2 regions of the Bradyrhizobium sp. CCGUVB14 genome follow, and region 1 is predicted to be linked to the other one. Evidence: predicted binding sites of a transcription regulator. Region 1 holds the regulator's gene; the other holds the start of a gene.
The links. Region 1 encodes LexA, which represses DNA repair genes until DNA is damaged. Its sites were predicted from a motif close to TGTTCNNNNTGTGTTCNG; they were not measured.

Region 1 (9,755 bases):
CGCCTCCGCTGAGGCGCAGGCCCCTATCAGAGTGGAAGGCCGCGATCTTATGCTTGTTTGTGGGCAAATCTGCGGCTCGCATCCGCAGAGCGCGATCACATTATCTTTTTCAAATGCGCGAGGAACAAAGCCTGCTCTCGTGCATTCGAACAGCGCGTTGCCTCAGCGGCCTGCGGGCGCCGACCAACCGGAGTATGGCCAGGCCGGTTGTGATGGCCGCTCGATCGCGTTGCGGGCATCGCCGAATTGCGCGCTCGTCGCTTGCGGTGCCTTGCGGGCACGGTGCTGCCGCTGTGCGGCGAAAGCCTGAGACGCTGATGCTGCAATCAGCGCCATCGTGACGGTGCTCAAAACGATCTTGCGCATGGTGATCTCCTCGGTCTCTCAAAGGCCTGCGAAGCGATGCGTGCTTCGTTGCGGCGTGCCGAGGATGTAGCGCTGGAGAGGGGGCCGGATAATCTGTGCAAAACCAGAAAGACTATCCAGCCGGAGCGGACAATCGTCCGCTCCAATCGTTGATTGCGGTCGTCGATTGCGACGCGCTCAGTACTTCCGGTACAGCCCGATCAGCTTGCCCTGGATCTTGACCCGGTTGGGCGGCAGGATACGGACCTCATAGGCCGCATTCGCCGGCTCGAGCGCAATCGAGGCGCCGCGGCGGCGGAAACGCTTGAGCGTTGCTTCCTCGTCGTCGATCAGGGCGACCACGATATCACCGGTATCGGCGCTCTCGTTGCGCTGGATCAGCGCCATGTCGCCGTCGAGAATGCCGGCCTCCACCATGGAGTCGCCGCGGACCTCGAGCGCATAGTGCTCGCCCGAGCCGAGCATGTCGGGCGGGACGCTGATGGTGTGGCTGCGGGTTTGCAAAGCCTCGATCGGCGTACCGGCCGCGATCCGGCCCATCACGGGCACCGCCACGGGCCGCTCGCCCTCGTCGGCGGGCGGGCTCGACGTCGTACGCACCTTGCCGAGATTGCCCTCGATGACGCTCGGCGTGAAGCCGCGGCGGCTGCCGGCGGCGGCCTGGAGCTCGGGCAGCTTGATCACCTCGATGGCGCGGGCGCGGTTGGGCAGGCGGCGGATGAAGCCGCGCTCCTCGAGCGCAGTGATCAGGCGATGGATGCCTGATTTCGAGCGCAGATCGAGCGCGTCCTTCATCTCGTCGAAGGAGGGCGGCACGCCGCTTTCCTTCAGGCGCTCGCTGATGAACCGCAGGAGCTCGTACTGTTTGCGCGTTAACATCTCGACCAAAATCCCCCGGTTGATGTCGTTCGATTCCGAGACGCTGAATTCAGCGATAAGCCGCTACATGCTCGAAACAAATCATGAACGGACACTATATGTTCGATACATGTTCCGCAACTGCTTAATTTACCGTGAACGCGGCAAAGTTCGCGGAACGGTTGCGAACGATGCGCTCAGGCGGGCAGTCGCAGCACCTCGCAAGGCGCGCCCGCTTCGGCCTTCGGCGCGAACGGCGCACGCACGAGAAGTGCCTGTGCCGCAGCGAGATTTGCAAGCAGCGAGGAGTCCTGGTGGTTGACGGGAAGCGCGATGAGCGTGCCGTCATCACGCAGATCGAGGCGCGCGCGCAGGTAATCCTCGCGCTGGTCATTGGCGGAGACGTCGCGGCCGAGCACCGCGCGTTCGCGGCGGTGATGAACCATCGAACGGCCGGACAACGCGCGAATCAGCGGCACCATGAACAGGAAGCCGCACACGTAGGATGACACGGGATTGCCGGGCAGGCCGATCACGCGCATCGCCCCGAGCTGTCCGTTCATCATCGGTTTGCCCGGCCGCATCGCGATCTTCCAGAACGCCATCGAGGTGCCTTCGTCCTTCAGCGCCTGCTGCACCAGATCGTGGTCGCCGACCGAGGCGCCGCCAGTCGTGATCAGGATGTCGGCACCGGAGTCGCGCGCGCGCCGGATGCCGGCCGTGGTGGCGGCAAGCGTGTCGGCCGCAATGCCGAGGTCGATGGTGTCGGCACCCTCGCTGCGGGCGAGCGCATGCAGGGCGTAGCCGTTGGAATAGACGATCTGGCCATGGCCCGGCGTGCTGCCCGGCATCACCAGCTCGTCGCCGGTCGCGAGAATCGCGACCTTAGGGCGGCGGCGGACGGCCAATTGCGGGTGGTTCATGCCGGCGGCGAGCGCGAGGTCGCGCTCGGTGAGCCTGGCGCCCTTGCGCAGGAGCACGTCGCCCTCGGAGAAGTCGATGCCGGCCGGGCGGATGTGCCGCCCGGTGAGGGCTGCCTCCTTGATCGCGATGTGCTTGCCGTTAGCGACAGTGTCTTCCTGGATCACGACCGCATCTGCGCCGTCGGGAACGACGCCTCCGGTGAAGATCCGCACGGCTTCGCCGGCGCCGACCGTTCCTGCAAACGGACGGCCGGCAGCGACCTCGCCAACGACGGTGAGCGTCGTGTCAATCTTCGCCGCATCGGCTGCGCGGACGGCATAGCCATCCATCGCCGACATCGCCTGGGGCGGCTGCGTCCGCCGCGCCGCGACGTCGCGTGCGAGCACGCGATGAAAGGCCGCCTCGAGCGCGACCGTCTCTTCAGGCAGTGGCTCCGCACCGGCGAGCACCGCGGCGAGCGCGTCAGAAACCGGCATCAGGGCCACGGTGAAAAACTCCAGCTACGCCCGTTCGGGCAAATCAGCGGCGAGAGTTCTAGCCGAGTGCAGGCACGGAGGCAAAACGACGGTCGCGCAGGATGATTGATCCTGCATCACCCGCGCGGCGATGGAGTGGGAGCATCAGGTCCGCCGGGGCATGGTCCGGAAGGCGAGATAGACGGGCAGGAGGATAGCCATGGCAAGCACGAGGATGATGGAAGCCACGGCCAGCATCCTCAGGTCCCCTCCGGACTGACGTCGGGCGCTTGAGGCCCTTGATCCCTGTCGGGCATCGGATCGGCCTGGGCCTTCAGATCAGCCGCCTTGCTCATCAGCTTGGCGGAAAGCTCGGAATCAGAGGTGGTCCTGGCGAATTTGACCAGCAGGGAGGCCTGCTTGGTGAGGTAGGTTTTGCCCAACACGATGATACGTCCGTTCGTAGAATTCCCAACCGACTCTAGAGTCCGGAAGGGGGCATTCCGTTCCCGGAACTTCGTATAAAAATGCACAGAGCCGTTTGGTTCCTCCTCCGGGTGAAATTGCTCCGGAAACGGCGGTCAGATCCCCAGCGCCTTCAGTGCAATGCCGACGTCGCGGGGCGAGGTGACATGCACGGCCTTCAGCCCGCGGGCGCGGGCGCCTTCGACGTTCGCGGCGAGGTCATCGAAGAACACGATCCGGTTAGCGGGCACCCCCATCGCGGTGACGACGTGGTCGAAGGCTTCCGCATCAGGTTTGCGCAGGCCGATGCTGGAGGAGAGGTACAGCGCGCGGAAATGACCGAGCAGATCGGCATACTCTTTCGAGAAATGGTCGACATGCGGGCGGTTGGTGTTGGAGAAGGCGTAGAGCGGCATCTGCTTGGCCGCGCGCGGCAGCAATTCCGCGATGTCGGGCATCTCGCCGGCGAAGATCGCGTTCCATCCTTCCAGGAATTGCGCATCTGAAATGCCGATGCCGAGCGAGGAGCGCAGCGACTGGAAATAGTCCTCGTCGCTGATCCTGCCGACCTCGTGCAGCCGGTAGGCCTCGCTGTCGCGCTCATAGCGCGTCACGATGGCTTCGGGCTCGAGGCCTGCATGTCCCGCCCAGCAGGCGATCGCCTTGGAGAAATCGATGTCGAGCACGACGCGCCCGAGATCGAACAGAAGCGCGTCCGCGCTGCCGGGTGAGAGCGATGTCATTCTATCAGTATCGGTAGGGTTCATGGTCGAATAGCGGGAACGCGCTGAACACACTCGGCGCATTGGTTGCGGTGGCCTGGTGCAGACAGGATTTGTTGACCTCGGCGAACGAGGTGGCGCCAAGCAGCCCGAGGCAGCGCAGCACCTCGTCCTCGAGCAGTTCGAGCATCCGCGTCACGCCGGTCTCGCCGGCCGCCGCCAGGGCCCAGCATTGCAGCCGGCCGATGCCGACAAGGTCGGCGCCCGCCGCGATCGCCTTGACGATGTCGGTGCCGCGGCAGATGCCGCCATCCACCATGATCTTGGCGCGGCCCCTCACGGCGTCGACGATCTCGGGCAGCACATGCATGGCGCCGCGGCCGTGATCGAGCTGGCGGCCGCCATGGTTGGAGACGTAGATCCACTCGACGCCGTGATCGACCGCGATCTGCGCGTCCTCGGCGGTGGCGATGCCCTTGAGGATCAGCGGTATCTTGAACTTGTCCTTGACCATCTTCACGGTCCGCCACTCCAGCCCCTTCTGGAAATCGCCGCCGGTGGCGCGCAGGCGGCTCTCGCGAACGTAGCGCTTGGCGATGTCACGCTCACGACGGCTGTAATGGGCGGTGTCGACGGTCAGGCAGAAGGCGGCATATTTGGCCTTCTCGGCGCGGCTGACCACGTCGGCGACGAATGCGTCGTCGCCGCGAACGTAGAGCTGGTACATGCGCAGCGCGTCGGGAGCGGCTTCGGCGGTCTTCTCGAGACCGGGCTCGGAGACCGAGCTCAACATGTGCGACGCCCCGAAGGTGCCGGCCGCGCGCGCGACGCTGGCGGCTCCGTGGGGATCGAAGATTTCCAGCGCGCCGACGGGGGCGAGCACCACGGGCAGGCGCATCTTGCGGCCGAACTGCTCGACCGAGCCGTCGACCTTGCGCACGTCGCGCAGCACACGCGGACGGAAAGCGATCTCGTCCAGGGCCATGCGGTTGCGGCGCATCGTGGTTTCGGTTTCGGCCGCGCCGACGATGTAGTCCCAGGCGTTCTGGTTGAGGTTGGAACGTGCCTTCCGGATGAATTCGTGCAGGTTCTGGAACGGCTCGCTGCTGGCGCCGAGTTCGACATTCCGTTCCGGCCGGAGTGCTTCGTTCATTGTTATCCTCCCGAGAATTTGAAGCGTTATGTCATCGGGTATCTCGTTCGGCCCTCCAAAACCATCCTAAAATCGCATAGCTGCGAAGCGTGGCTCGGCCGATCGATTCCCGCTTGGCGGGCGATGGTTTCGGAACGTTGCCAAAAGTTTAGGCCAGGGCGAAGGGATTTTTGCGATATACCCGCGGGCGTGGCAGCCCGGCCTTGAAGAAACCTGAATGGTATTGTGAGAACCGGGCTGGATCGCCATTTGCGTGGCGTCCCGTCCCAAGCGAAAAGGCCAACCATTCCATGCGGAAAACCCTGCTGTTCCCCCTGGGCGCGCTTACCGGAGTATGCCTGACCCTTCTCGTATCCGGTCCGCAGGGCGGACTATGGGCGGCACGGGCGGCAGCCGGCGCGGACGATGCCTACTCCCAGCTCAATCTGTTCGGAGAGGTCTTCGAGCGGGTGAAGGCGAGCTACGTCGAGAAGCCCGACAATTCCAAGCTGATCGAAGGCGCGATCACGGGCATGGTGACCTCGCTCGATCCGCATTCCCGCTACATGAACGACAAGGCCTGGACCGAGATGCAGGAGACCACCTCCGGCGAGTTCGGCGGGCTCGGCATCGAGGTCACGATGGAGGAGGGCCTGGTCAAGGTCGTTTCCCCAATCGACGACACGCCGGCGTCCAAGGCCGGCCTCATGTCCGGTGACCTCGTCAGCAAGATCGACGGCGAGAACGTGCAGGGCATGACGCTCGAGCAGGCCGTCAACAAGATGAAGGGCCCGGTCGATACCAAGACCAAGCTGACCATCATCCGCAAGGGCGCCGATGCGCCGATGGATGTCGCGATCACGCGTGAGATCATCCATGTCCGCCCGGTCCGCTTCCACGTCGAAGGCGACATCGGCTACATCCGCGTCACCTCGTTCAACGAGCAGACCACCGACGGCTTGAAGAAGGCGATCGCCTCGATCTCCAAGGACATCCCGCAGGAGAAGCTGGCCGGCTATGTGATGGACCTGCGCAACAATCCCGGCGGCTTGCTCGACCAGGCCGTGTCGGTGTCGAGTGCGTTCCTGCAGCGCGGCGAGGTCGTCTCGACCCGCGGCCGCAATCCCGAAGAGACCCAGCGCTTCACCGCGCATGGCGGCGACCTCACCAAGGGCAAGCCGCTTGTGGTGCTGGTCAACGGCGGCTCGGCCTCGGCCTCGGAGATCGTGGCCGGCGCGCTGCATGATCACAAGCGCGCCACCATCATCGGCACGCGCTCGTTCGGCAAGGGCTCGGTGCAGACCATCATTCCGCTCGGCGCCGGCAACGGCGCGCTGGCGCTGACCACGGCGCGCTACTACACGCCGTCGGGCCGCTCGATCCAGGCCCAGGGCATCGCGCCTGACATCGAGATCCTCCAGGACGTGCCGCCCGAGCTGAAAGGCCGCGTCGACACCATCGCGGAGTCGCAGATGCGCGGCCATCTGCAGGCCGCCGACGGCACCGAGCAGACCGGATCGCAGTCCTATGTCCCGCCGGAAGAGAAGGACGACAAGGCGCTGCACGCGGCCTATGACTTCCTGCACGGCGTCACCGTGAACGCGGCGGCCGCGAAGCCGGCGCCCAAGGCCACGGTGCCGAACTAATCTCTCACGGTCCTTGCGACCTTCGGAGATCGCCCGGGAGCGGATGCCGCTCCCGGGCGATTTCGTTTCGGGACGTCGTCTCAGCTCGGGTTCATCGCGGCAAAGGTTGCCTCGTAGCGGCCCTCGCGCTCGGCCCAGCGCCGCGTGCGATCGCGCTCGACCAGCACTTCGCCGCGGGGATGAACCGCAAGCTCGAGGAGCTGCATCACCTCCGCGACATAGGCAGGAAGCGGCATCGCGCGCGGGTCGCTCGCCTGCTGCGCGCCGGTGAGTTCGGTCTGCACATAGGGCGGTGCAAGCTCCAGCACATCGACGGGGATGTTGCGCAGCTGATGGCGCAGCGATTGGAGCCAGGAGTGCAGGAACGCCTTGCTGGCGCAGTAGGTCGGAAAGTCGGCGAGCGGCACGAAGGCGAGGTTCGAGCTCGTCACCATGATCGTCGCATTCCGCTGCGCCTTCAGGATCGGCAAAAACGCCGCCGCCACGCGCAGCACGCCCAGGATGTTGGTCTCCACCATCGCCTCAGCGTCGGCAGCGTCCCAGTCATCGGCGGTCATGTCCTCCGCCTTGGAGATACCGGCATTGGCGATCAGCATGTTGAGCTCGGGGAAGCGCGCGCGAACTTCAGCCGCAAGGCGCGACGGCGCCGCGGGATCGTCGAGGTCGAGCGGCAAGGCGACAATTCCCGAACGGTCGGCCGTGATCTGATCGAGCAGAGACCGTCGCCGTCCCGCGACGATGACGCGATTGCCGCGGTCGTAGAAAGCTTCGGCAAGCGCGCGGCCGATGCCGCTGGTGCCGCCGGTGACGAGGATCGTATTGCCAGTCATCTTCATGGTTGCCTCTCAATGGAGTTGAGGACCACGGCAATCCAGCAAGTGCGCGTGCGGACGATCCCGGCACGACGGCAAACATCCCGGCGCGGGCAAGCCCTGCAGGATGGGACGTCGTGGACGGTTGAGCGACCGCAAGGCGGGGAGTGATGGCATGACCGTGGCGTCTCGTGAATCGAGATCTCCCTGCTGGGATCCTCTCGACAAAGGACGCGTTGGATGACGGTAACGCCTACGGCAGCACCATGATGGCAGCTGCAGGGACGGACGTATCCGGGCCGGTCCTCGTCGTCAAGCGGGAAGGCCGGATGCGACAGAACGGCGCGTCGGCTCTCTGGTCGAGAAGTATTTACTATTCAACCTTCGGTAGATGATTTACGATGCAATCCGAGGTGCGAGGATAACGCTTGGCCTGTCTGGGGAGCAAAAGCCATGAGCGCCACGCTGCGAGTCCGTCGTTCGATCCAGGATCTCCAGGACGAGTACAACAACGGTAACAAGAAGCCGCTTGAAGACGTGATGCGGGCCTGGAAGGGCATCAAGGAGCTGCCGCCCGACGATCCCAGATCATTCTTCGTGCTCGGGGGCTATCACGGCGAGCCGTTTCGCGGCGCGGGCTGGGGCAACTCGCAGTACTGGGGCGGCTACTGCAATCACGGCAACATCCTGTTTCCGACCTGGCACCGTGTCTACCTGGTGAAACTGGAAGAGGCGCTGAGAAGCATTCCGGGCTGCGCCGACGTGACGCTGCCGTTCTGGGACGAGACCAGCACCGCGTCGACGACCAACGGGATTCCGAGCGCGCTCACCCAGAAGGACTTCGTCCTGGACGGCCAGACGATTCCAAACCCGTTGCGCTCGTTCGTGTTTCCGCGAGGCATCGTCGATCATCTCAGCCCGATCCCTGACGCCGATTACAGCAAGCCCGAGGGATACGAGACGGTGCGCTATCCGCTGTCGGGGCTGGTCGGGACGGACGCGGACAAGGCGGCGACGGCGGCGCACAATGCGCAGTTTCCCAACTACGACACCAATGTGGGATTGCTCAACGACAACGTCCGCAACTGGCTGTCCGAGACCGTCATCGTCGATGGCAAGCCCGTCGGCGGCGGGCATGTGAAAGACAAATACACGGCGTGTCTGAACGCGCCGAACTACACGGTGTTTTCCAACACGACGTCCGCGGCGCAATGGTTCGACGACCACGGGCAGCGCATCGTTCCGATCGAGAGCCCGCACAACAGCATCCATCTCGCCGTCGGCGGTTTCGATCTGCCGAAGATTTTCGACGCCTCTCCGATCGACGGGGCGAATGGCGATATGGGCGAGAACGATACCGCCGGCCTCGATCCGATCTTCTTCTTCCATCACTGCTTTGTCGATCGCGTGTTCTGGCTGTGGCAGAAGAAGAACGGGTTCACCGACAAACTCGAGATCATCCCGCAATATCCCGGCACCAATTCCGTCGACAGCCAGGGGCCGACGCCGGGCACGGCGGCGAATTCCTGGCTGACGCTCGAATCCCCGCTGGATCCGTTCAAGCTGACCGAGCGCGGCAAGGAGCGTCCCTACACGTCACAGGACTGCATCAATATCGAGACGCAGCTGGGATATACCTACGGCCCCGGTTCGCTCGATCAGCATGCCTTGCTCGCGGCCGCCGCCAGCGCCGCCGGCAGCGGCAGAACGATCAGTGTGCGCGGCCTCAATCGTGCGCGCATCCGCGGCTCGTTTCTGATCAGCGCATTCGCCAATGTCGATGGACAGCGGCAGCATATCGGGACCGAAGCGGTGCTGAGCCGCTGGCACGTCGACGGTTGCGCGAATTGCCAGACCCATATCGAGGGCAGGGCGGCGATCAGCACGCAGTCGCTCGGCGTGGCGGCAGCCCGTATCACCGCCGACGACATCGAGGTTCAGGTCCGCACCCGCGACGGCTTGCTTGGCAGCGGTCCCCAGACGCGTGCGATGGCGTCGCTGACGGCCGCTCCGGCGAAGAAGCCCTTCAAGGTCGAGCTGCGATAGCTATCGGGTTTCATGGCAGCTCAGACATCGCGGCATTGCCTCGATGTCTCATTCCGGAGGATTGAACGATGCCGGATGTTTTTCCCGCAGTTGGTCACAAGTATATCGTCGACTTCAGTTCAGCGAGCGGCGGTCACTTTCGCGTGCAACTCGACTTCACGTCCGAGACGTCGATGACCTATGTCGGCCTCGACGCGAACGGGAATCCGATCCCGGACAGTTCGGAGACGGTCGACATAACGGTCGAACCCATTCGCGACCTGCTTTTCCTCGTCACCTGGCAGGAGCGCGATGGCACGACCGTGGTTCATCTCGAGGACTACAGGCTG
Region 2 (9,755 bases), 5.4 Mb from region 1:
GTGCGTCGTGGTGGCGATCGACGCCAAGCGGGTCAAGCGCGCCGGCGGTGGCGAGCGCTGGGAGATCTTTACCCATGGCGGCCGCAACTCGACCGGGATCGACGCCATCGAATATGCCCAGGAAGTGGTCTCGCTCGGCGCTGGTGAAATTCTCCTCACCTCGATGGATCGAGACGGCACCCGGCAGGGTTTTGACATCCCGCTGACCCGGGCGATCGCCGACAGCGTTCCCGTTCCCGTGATCGCTTCGGGCGGTGTCGGCAATCTCGACCACCTCGTCGACGGTATCCGCGATGGTCGCGCTACCGCGGTGCTCGCCGCCTCGATCTTCCACTTCGGGGAATTCACCATCCGTGAAGCCAAGGAGCACATGGCCCGGCGCGGATTACCCATGCGCCTGGATGCCTGACGACTCCCGTTCATAAAAGTGCTACATCAACCGGCGGGGACTGGCCCAACCGGCCAGACGCGCGTTTCGAGTATTCAGTATGCCGCGTTTCACGATCCACGATCTCGCCGTCACCATCGATGCCCGCGCGGCCTCCGGTGGCGAGGGCTCCTATACCCGCAAGCTGCTCGACAAGGGCGCCGAACATTGCGCCAAGAAGTTCGGTGAGGAAGCAGTCGAAACCGTAATCGCAGCAGTCGAAAACGATCGCGATCATCTGATCGCCGAGGGCGCCGACCTGCTCTATCACTTCCTTGTGCTGCTCAAGGCGCGCGGCGTAAAACTGGAAGAGGTGGAAGCGGCGCTGGACAAGCGTACGAACATGTCCGGGCTGGAAGAGAAAGCGTCTCGCAAGAGCGGCAGCTAGCCGAGCTGGGCTCGTTACGGAGAAGGTCGCGTCATGGATATCCGCGCACCCGAGCAGCAATATAATCCATACCGCGTCTACACGCGCGAAGAGTGGGCGCGGTTGCGCGACGACACGCCGATGACGCTGGAGCCGGGCGAATTCGACCGGCTGCGTTCGCTGCATGACCGCCTCGACCTCAAGGAAGTCGAGGACATCTATCTTCCGCTGTCGCGCCTGCTCTCGATCTATGTCGATGCGATGCAGCGGCTGTATTACGCGGAGCGGCAGTTCCTCAACATCCGCGACCGCAAGGTGCCCTACATCATCGGCGTCGCCGGCTCGGTTGCGGTCGGAAAGTCGACCACGGCCCGTGTGCTCCAGGCGCTGCTGGCGCGCTGGTCGCCGCGCCCGAAAGTCGAGCTGATCACGACGGACGGATTCCTTTACCCGAAGGCCCTGCTCGAGCAGCAAGGCATCCTTCAGAAGAAAGGCTTTCCGGAGAGCTACGATCTGCCGCTGCTGCTCAACTTCCTGTCCGACATCAAGGCGGGCCGGCGGCATGTGCGCTCGCCGGTCTATTCGCATTTGACCTACGACATCGTGCCGAACGAATGGGCCGAGGTCGACCAGCCCGACATCCTGATCGTCGAAGGCGTCAACGTGCTGCAGACCGGCAAGCTGCCGCGCGACGGCAAGGCGGTGCCCGTGGTCTCCGACTTCTTCGACTTCTCGGTCTATATCGACGCCGACGAGGCGGCGCTGCGGCGCTGGTACATCAAGCGCTTCCTGGCGCTGCGCGACACCGCGTTCACCAATCCAAAATCCTACTTCAATCGCTATGCGCTGTTGTCGGACGAGGAGGCCACCGCCACCGCCACCGCGATCTGGGAACGCACGAACCTCGCCAATCTCGAGGACAACATCCTGCCGACCCGCCCACGCGCGACGCTGATCCTGAAGAAGGGCGCGGATCACGCGGTGGAGAGCGTGGCGCTGAGAAGGCTGTAGCTTCGCAGCCTCCTATTTGCCGGCCTTTGCTGTCCAATCTGCGAACTTGATGCGTGCCATGAAAGTCGCGGGCCCGGAGCCGTTGGCCCGGTAGACGAAGGCTTCGCCTTCCTGAACGTCTCCGGCCTCCTTGCCGAAGGCATCGGCAATGTTCGTCTTGTGCGTGACGAGGACGGTGTTCGTGCCGGGGGCCGGAGATTGATCGACGAGCTGACGCACGGCCGCTCCGGCCTTTGCGTTCGCCGCGGTGGGGTTTGCCATTCCCGATGCGCTGGCGTTGCTGCTGTCCGTCAATGCGTCGACCGGTTTACCCTCCTTGCCGGCGATCAGCTTGCCAGCTTCGATCGCGCGGTTCAGACGGCTCGTGTAGACATTCCCGATCGGAATCGCGCGCTCCTGGATTGCCGCCCCGATCTGACGCGCCATATCCCTGCCCTTCTCACTCAGCTGGCGCTGGGCACTCATGTCGTCGAACTTGAAGGGGTAGACGTCCTTCTGGCTGTCGTCGGTCGCGGTATGCCGAAACACCAGCACATAGCCGCCTTGCTTGAGCGATGAGATGAGTTCCGGCGTATCGGCGGCAGCGCCCCGGGAGAGGCCAGCGAGAAGGACAATGATTGCGAGCCGGACAAGCACACCCATGCGCAAAATCCTCGATTCAAATGCCCCGGAGGATGGTGGCGCGCCGCGCAGTCGATTTCAATTGTCGATTGCCGGCCGATATCAGGTTGTCGTGAAGTTGTCGATCAGTGCCGTAGGGTGGGCAAAGGCGCGAAGCGCTGTGCCCACGGCCTCTATCCGTATTGCCAAATGCAAATACGTGGGCACGCTTCGCTTTGCCCACCCTACGGCCGTGTCGCTTGTGGTTACACCGCCAGCTGCCGCGACGCGGCCAATCCCGCCAGTGCCTCGTCCAGCTTCTCGCGATCGAGTGGCTTGATCAAAAACCCGTTCATGCCCGCCTCGAAGCAGGCATAGCGATCTTCCACCAGCGTGTTCGCGGTGAGCGCGAGGATCGGCGTGTGGCGGCCGCCGGTGGCCGTCTCATGGGCGCGGATGCGTTTCGTTGCCTCGATGCCGTCGAGCTGCGGCATCTGGATGTCCATCAAGACCAGATCATAGGGCGTGCCGGCCGAGCTCGCCGCGAGCCAGGATTCCAGTGCGGCTTCGCCATGGACCGCAATGACGACGCGGTGGCCGAGTTTTGTGAGGAGCGACCGCATCAACAGCGCGTTGATCTCGTTGTCTTCGGCGACGAGGATCGAAAGACCTCTCGCGGGCGGTTTGATCGCGGTCGGCTCGACAGGCTCGGGCGCGAGATCGGGCGAGACGACTTCGGGCGTCAGCGCAAGACGCGCGGCGAGGGAGGCTGCGCGCAATGGCTTGACCAGGAAGCCGGTGAAGGCCGGCGAAAGCTTGTCATGACGCGAGCTCGGCGTCAGCAGCACGAGCCGCTGCGTCGCGTGACCACGGGCGATTTCGCCCAGGCGGTCGGCAACGACCGGACCGAGCGCGCGGTCGATCAGCACCGCATGCCATGGGCGTTCCGGCAGCAACGCTTCCGCGACGGACGTATCGGAGACCAGGCAGGTCTGGCCACCCCAGCGTTCCAGCCGCCGCGCGATCAGCGACGCTTCGATGCCGTCGGCCACCAGCAGGATCGACTTGCCGGCGAGATCGGGGCTCGGGAACGCGGTATGTCCGGCGTCGCCGTGCGACGGCGCGAGCGGGATTGCGACCTCGAAGGTCGAGCCCTGCGCCGGCGCGCTCTCCAGCGTGATGCGACCGCCCATGCGCTTGACGATGCGCTCGGAGATGGCGAGGCCGAGCCCGGTGCCGCCATAGGTGCGGGCGACGCGGTCGTCGGCCTGCTCGAATTCGCGGAAGATGCGCTGCTGCGCGTCCGGCGCAATGCCAATGCCGGTATCGCGGACCAGAAAACTGATCTCGTTCGGCCAGATGCCGGGTTCGACGATCAGCGCCACGCCGCCGCTTGCGGTGAACTTGATGGCGTTGCCGGCGAGGTTGAGCAGCACCTGGCGCAGCCGTGCGGCGTCACCGACGACTTCCAGCGGAAGGCGCTCGTCGACGTAAGCCGCGATCTCGAGGTTTTTGGCCTGCGCGCGCGGCGCCAGCAGCTCGGTGACCTCCTCGATCAAGGTCGACAGCGCGAAGGGACGCTGGTCGAGATCGAGCTTGCCGGCTTCGATCTTGGAATAGTCGAGCAGCTCCTCGATCAGCGCCATCAGCGCTTCGCCCGAGGTTTTCACCGCCCGGGCGTAGGTTGTTTGCTCCGGCGTCAGCGAGGTGTCGAGCAGGAGGCCGCCCATGCCGATGATGCCGTTCAGCGGCGTGCGGATCTCGTGCGAGGCCATCGCAAGGAAGCGCGATTTGGCACGGTTGGCGGCGTCGGCCTGGTCGCGGGCATCCGACAGCGCGCGTTCGGTCTCGGTGCGGTCGGTGACGTCGCGCCCGACGCTCTGCAACTCCGCGGGCTGACCGGCGTCGTGCCGCACAAAGCCCTCGCGCCAGGCGATCCAGCGCGCGCCGACCGGCGTCGCGATCTTCTGATCGTGGATGCGGGTACCGTTGCTTTCACGGGCGCTATCGCCCTGCTCCAGCACGTCGAAATCGAAGCGCGTGCCGACCAGCGCACCGCGCTCCTGTCCGGCCAGCGCGCAATAGGCGTCGTTGGCGAAGGTGATCCGTCCCTGATGGTCGCGCAGCACGATCAGATCGCCCTGCGATTCGAACAGGCTGCGGGCGCGCTCTTCGGCTTCCTTCAACTCCCAATTGCGGTCGATCAGCACCTCGTTGTGGGCGGCGAGCTTCTTCATCCGCTTGTTGACGAAACGCAGCCGCATGCTGAGCGTTGCCAGCCCGAGGCAGGCCAGCGCAAACAGGAAGCTCGCACCGATTGCAAACGCGTTGGGATCGTAGCCGGAATTCGGCGCGCGGCTGCCGGTGACGAAGCCATAGGCGCCGCCGAACGTCGCCGAGAAGATCATGAAGGAGCGGATCGCGAAGGCAATCTTGGGGTGCTGTCGCCTGAAGCGGCGCATGCGCACCTTGATCCGGAACGTCCGACCCATTGCCACCGACCCCGACTCTTATTCGAAACCTGCCACCGCCGTTCGCGACGATGTCTCGCGGACCTTGCGAACAACTTGAGGCTTTGCGGCGGCCTCCAAACAGGGTTGACGAGGTGTTAACGCCTCAAAGCGAGGCGGCCTGGAGGGGGAGTGGGCGGTTGCCGCGGGCGCCGACGATCAGGGCTGCCGCTTCCTTCTGCGAGAACGTCTTCGAGCGGACATAGATGCGGTAATCGGCCGGGCCGTCGGTGGCGAGATAGATCACCGGACCGCCGTCGACGGGCTGCGAGGCAATCGTAATGAGGCGGGTCGACGGATTGCCCTGGCAGGCGCCCGGCTCGTCGCTTGCGCCATCGTCGACGACCGCGAAGTCGGCAGCGTCGGCATCGTCGGTGATTTGAACCCGCACCGTTGCCCGTTCCGGATCCTCGGTGAAGGCGACATGCACGCCGGCGGTCCAGAACAGGGAGGTGAGCTCGACCGAGGTCTCGCCGAGGGCGATGCAGGGATTCGAGACCGATCCGATCTCGTTGCGGGCGAACACCGCAGCCGCCAACAGGGGAACCACCGAGGCCAGGATCTTGAAACGCAACATGACACGCTACTCGCCAAGGACACACCCAAGCCCGAACTGGAACTTGTGGGCCTATGGTTTGCAGAGCGTAAAGGAAACTCGTTACCGCCGGGTTGATGCGCTGGATGATCAGGCGAGCTGTCGTACATCCTCCGCGAGTGCGCGATAGGACAGCGCTTCGGCGAGATGCAGCCGGCCGATCTTATCGGCGCCGTCGAGGTCGGCGAGCGTGCGCGCCACCCGCAGCACCCGGTGATAGCCGCGCGCCGACAGCCGCATGGTTTCGGCGGCATCGCGCAGCAGCTTCTGTCCCTGCGCGTCCGGCTTGGCGATATCCTCCAGAACCGACGCCGGCGCCTCGGCATTGGTGCGGATCTGCGGCAGTCCGGCATCCGCGTAGCGCGCGAGCTGGATGTCGCGCGCGGCTGCGACGCGCGCGGCGACCTCAGCGGAGCCTTCGGCCGGCGGCGGCAGGATCAGATCGGCCGCGGTCACGGCCGGCACCTCGATGCGCAGATCGATGCGGTCCATCAGCGGGCCGGAGATGCGCGCCTGGTAATCGCCGGTGCAGCGATCGATGCGGCCGCGCTTGCAGGAATAGCCGGGCTCGAACGCGTTGCCGCAGCGGCAGGGATTCATCGCCGCGATCAGCATGAAGCGGGCAGGGTAGGTGACGCGATGGTTGGCGCGGGAGACCGAGACCTCGCCGTTCTCCAGCGGCTGGCGCAGCGAATCCAGCACGCGCGGATCGAACTCGGGCAGCTCGTCGAGGAACAGCACGCCCTGATGCGCCAGCGAGATCTCGCCGGGCTTTGCGCGCGCGCCGCCGCCGGTGAGCGCGGCCATGCTTGCGGAATGATGCGGCGAGCGGAACGGTCGCTGCGATGTCAGCGCGCCACCCTCGATCTCGCCGGCGACGGAGGCGATCATCGAGACCTCGAGCAATTCGCTCGGCGACAGCGGCGGCAGGATCGAGGGCAGGCGCGCCGCCAGCATCGATTTGCCGGCGCCGGGCGCGCCGATCATCAGGAGGTGATGCCCACCCGCGGCCGCGATCTCCAGCGCGCGCTTGGCGCTCTCCTGGCCCTTGATGTCGCGCAGGTCGAGCCTTGAGGCGGCAGCCTCGTGCACCTTCGGCTCGGGCCGCGACAGCACTTGCGTGCCCTTGAAATGGTTGGCGATCTGAATCAGCGAATGTGCGGCGACGATCTGGATATCCGGGCTCGCCCATGCCGCTTCCGAGCCGCAGGCTGCCGGACAGATCAGGCCTTCCTCGCGCACGTTGGCGCCGATCGCGGCGGGCAGAACGCCGGCCACCGGCGCGATCGAGCCGTCGAGGCCGAGCTCGCCGAGCACGGTAAAGCCGGTCAGCGCATCCGGCGGGATCGCGCCGATCGCCGCCATCAGACCGAGCGCGATCGGCAGGTCGTAATGGCTGCCCTCCTTGGGCAGGTCGGCAGGGGCGAGATTGACGGTGATCCGCCGCGCTGGCAGCGCCAGGCCCGAGGCGATCAGCGCCGAGCGGACCCGCTCGCGCGCCTCCGACACCGCCTTGTCGGGAAGGCCGACGATGGCGAAGGCCGGCAGGCCTGGCGCGACCTGCACCTGCACGTCGACCGCGCGGGCCTCGATCCCTTCAAAGGCGACTGTCGAAACCCGCTGGACCATTCTCGAACCAGATTTGCCCCTCGCACAATTAGGGGTAGCAGACCCGGACCGCTCTGACAAGAACAATACGGGAACGAAGGTGAGGGCGCCGCATTCCCTAACGACCGGTAAACGGGACCCAGACATTAAGCTTCGACTACGCCTCGAATGCGACCGGCTCTCCTCAGCACATTCCAACGAATGTCCGCTACTCCTAAGGCTGCGGGATGGGCCGTGGTCTAACGGGTGAAGAATTCAAATGCTTGCAAATCGCCGCAGAAGCGAACGTCGGGTGTGCACGCGGCTCGCCAAGATCCATTTTGGTGCGGGCTCGCTGCCGCGGGACTGCACGATCACGGATATCTCGGATGGGGGCGTGAAGGTCGTGGCGGAGTTTCTGGAAGTGCCGCCGCAATTCACCATCATCTTCGCGCCCGATTATTCCCGGCAGTGCCGCCTGCGCTGGCGCATCGGCTGCGAATTCGGTGCGGAATTCACCGACTAGTCCTGCCAGACGCGTTTCCTTAACCGGACTTTAGCGTTAATCGGCAAAGCATCTCTGATCAGTCCGCCGGCGGTGATCAGAGTATGTCCAAGCGTTCGTCCCTTGCCTCTCCCCCGGCGAGATTTCTGCTTCCCGCGCTTCTGGTGCTTGCCCTTGGTGGCTGCCAGACCACGGGCCTGGAGGACGTGACCGGCGCGCTCGGTGGCGGCAGCAAGTCGGAGCCTGCGGCGACGGCCGATGCCAGGCCCATGGACGCCCTGCGCGAGTGCTATCGCGCCAAGCCCAGCGATCCCAATGTTGCGCTCGAATACGGCAAGGCGCTGCGCGAAAGCGGCCAGCGTGCCCAGGCGGTCGCGGTGATGGAGCAGGCTGTGCTCGCCCATCCCAGCAACAAGGCGCTGCTCGCCGGCTATGGCCGCGCGCTCGCCGACAATGGCAATTTCCAGCAGGCTTTCGACGTGCTCAGCCGCGCGCATACGCCGGAGGATCCGGACTGGCGCATCCTGTCGGCGCAGGGCGCCGCGCTCGATCAGCTCGGCCGCAACGAGGAAGCGCAGCAATATTACGCTGCAGCGCTGAAGATCGTGCCCGACGAGCCGACCGTGCTGTCCAATCTCGGCCTGTCCTACATGCTGCAAAACAATCTGTCGAAGGCCGAACAGGTGCTCGGCCGCGCCCATCAGCGCAATCAGAACGATGCGCGGGTCCGCGCCAATTTTGCGCTCGTGCTGGGATTGCAGGGCCGCGAGGCCGAGGCTGAAATCCTTGTGAAAGCAGATTTGCCGCCGGATCAGGCCGCAGCCAAGGTCACGGCGCTGCGCCAGCTGCTGTCGAAGAAGCAGCAGCAGCGGGCGGAAAAGTAATCCGCCGCCGCCGAGAGTCGCTTTCGTTCGAATACGCGCTTGCGCTTACGACGCCTTGCGATGCGGAGCGGATCCGCGCCCCGATTTGCCCTTCAGCTTCTTCAGCAGCGGTTCGAGCAGCGAACGCTTCGGCTTCTTCACCTCGCCGCGTCCGGCCAGGCGGTTGGCCATATTCTGGAACAGCACGGTGGTGCGGTGGCTCTTGGAGACCTCCGCGATCATCTGGCCGTTATTGGCGGCGGTCGAGAACAGCTTTGAATCGAACGGGATCACCGCGAGCGGCTGGCTCTCCATCGTCTTGGCGAACGATTTAACGTCGATCTCGGCGCGCTTGTGCATGCCGACCTGGTTGATGCAGTAGAGCGGCGGCCGGTCGTTCGGCCGCGCCGTCTTGAGCACGGTCAGCATGTTCTTGGTGTTGCGCAGGTTGGCGAGATCCGGCTCGGCCACGATGACGATGTCGTCGGCATTGACCAGCGCGCGCTTGGTCCAGGCCGACCATTGGTGCGGCACGTCGAGCACGATGCAGGGCGTGGTCATGCGCAGCGTGTCGAAGATGGCATCGAACGCTTCCGCGCCGAAATCATAGACGCGATCGAGCGTGGCGGGTGCAGCGAGGAGGCTGAGGCGCTCGGTGCATTTGGAAAGCAGGCGCTCCATCAGCGCCGTGTCCGGCCGGTCCTGCGACAGCACCGCGTTGGCGATGCCCTGCGCCGGATCCTGGTTGTAGTCGAGGCCGGCGGTCCCGAAGGCGAGGTCGAGATCGATCACGACGGAGTCGAGCGCGAGGTCGCGCGCGATGGTCCAGGCCACGTTGTGCGCGACGGTGGAGGCGCCGACGCCGCCCTTGGCGCCGACCACCGCGATGACGCGGCCGGTGATGATGGTCTCGGACGCCGAGAACAGGCTGCAGATCGAGCGCACGACGTCGAGGGTCTCGACCGGCCCGACCACGTAATCGTTGACGCCGCGACGCACCAGCTCGCGATAGGGCGCGGTGTCGTTGGGATTGCCGATCACGACCACGCGGGTGCCGGGATCGCAAACGCCGGCGAGATCGTCGAGCCCCTCGAGAATGTCGCGCGTGCCGTCGGATTCGATCACGATGACGTTCGGCGTCGGCATCGTGTCATAGACTTCGATCGCCGCGGCGAGGCCGCCGCTCTTGGCGGTGAGATGCGCCTTGGCGAGACGGCGGTCCTGGCCGGCCGCGGTCACAGCGGCGAGCGTCTGCTCGGTCTCGCAAAAGGCCTGCACCGAGATGCGGGG

Region 2: the regulator LexA is predicted to act here: its motif matches at 7,198-7,215, upstream of NLM32_RS00980 (YifB family Mg chelatase-like AAA ATPase).

What each region holds. Positions count from the first base shown of each region.
Region 1 is NZ_JANADS010000001.1:5,654,778-5,664,532, reverse strand. Features, by position in the region: gene NLM32_RS26420 (hypothetical protein) at 163-366, opposite strand; gene lexA (transcriptional repressor LexA) at 544-1,245, opposite strand; gene glp (gephyrin-like molybdotransferase Glp) at 1,422-2,633, opposite strand; gene NLM32_RS26405 (hypothetical protein) at 2,864-3,049, opposite strand; gene NLM32_RS26400 (HAD family phosphatase) at 3,185-3,811, opposite strand; gene NLM32_RS26395 (alpha-hydroxy acid oxidase) at 3,816-4,943, opposite strand; gene NLM32_RS26390 (S41 family peptidase) at 5,234-6,568, shown strand; gene NLM32_RS26385 (SDR family oxidoreductase) at 6,649-7,404, opposite strand; gene NLM32_RS26380 (tyrosinase family protein) at 7,834-9,426, shown strand; gene NLM32_RS26375 (hypothetical protein) at 9,495-9,755, shown strand, end outside.
Region 2 is NZ_JANADS010000001.1:208,018-217,772, reverse strand. Features, by position in the region: gene hisF (imidazole glycerol phosphate synthase subunit HisF) at 1-409, shown strand, start outside; gene NLM32_RS01005 (phosphoribosyl-ATP diphosphatase) at 489-815, shown strand; gene coaA (type I pantothenate kinase) at 849-1,805, shown strand; gene NLM32_RS00995 (histidine phosphatase family protein) at 1,818-2,447, opposite strand; gene NLM32_RS00990 (ATP-binding protein) at 2,672-4,897, opposite strand; gene NLM32_RS00985 (hypothetical protein) at 5,022-5,492, opposite strand; gene NLM32_RS00980 (YifB family Mg chelatase-like AAA ATPase) at 5,601-7,139, opposite strand; gene NLM32_RS00975 (PilZ domain-containing protein) at 7,378-7,623, shown strand; gene NLM32_RS00970 (tetratricopeptide repeat protein) at 7,707-8,486, shown strand; gene NLM32_RS00965 (AAA family ATPase) at 8,532-9,755, opposite strand, start outside.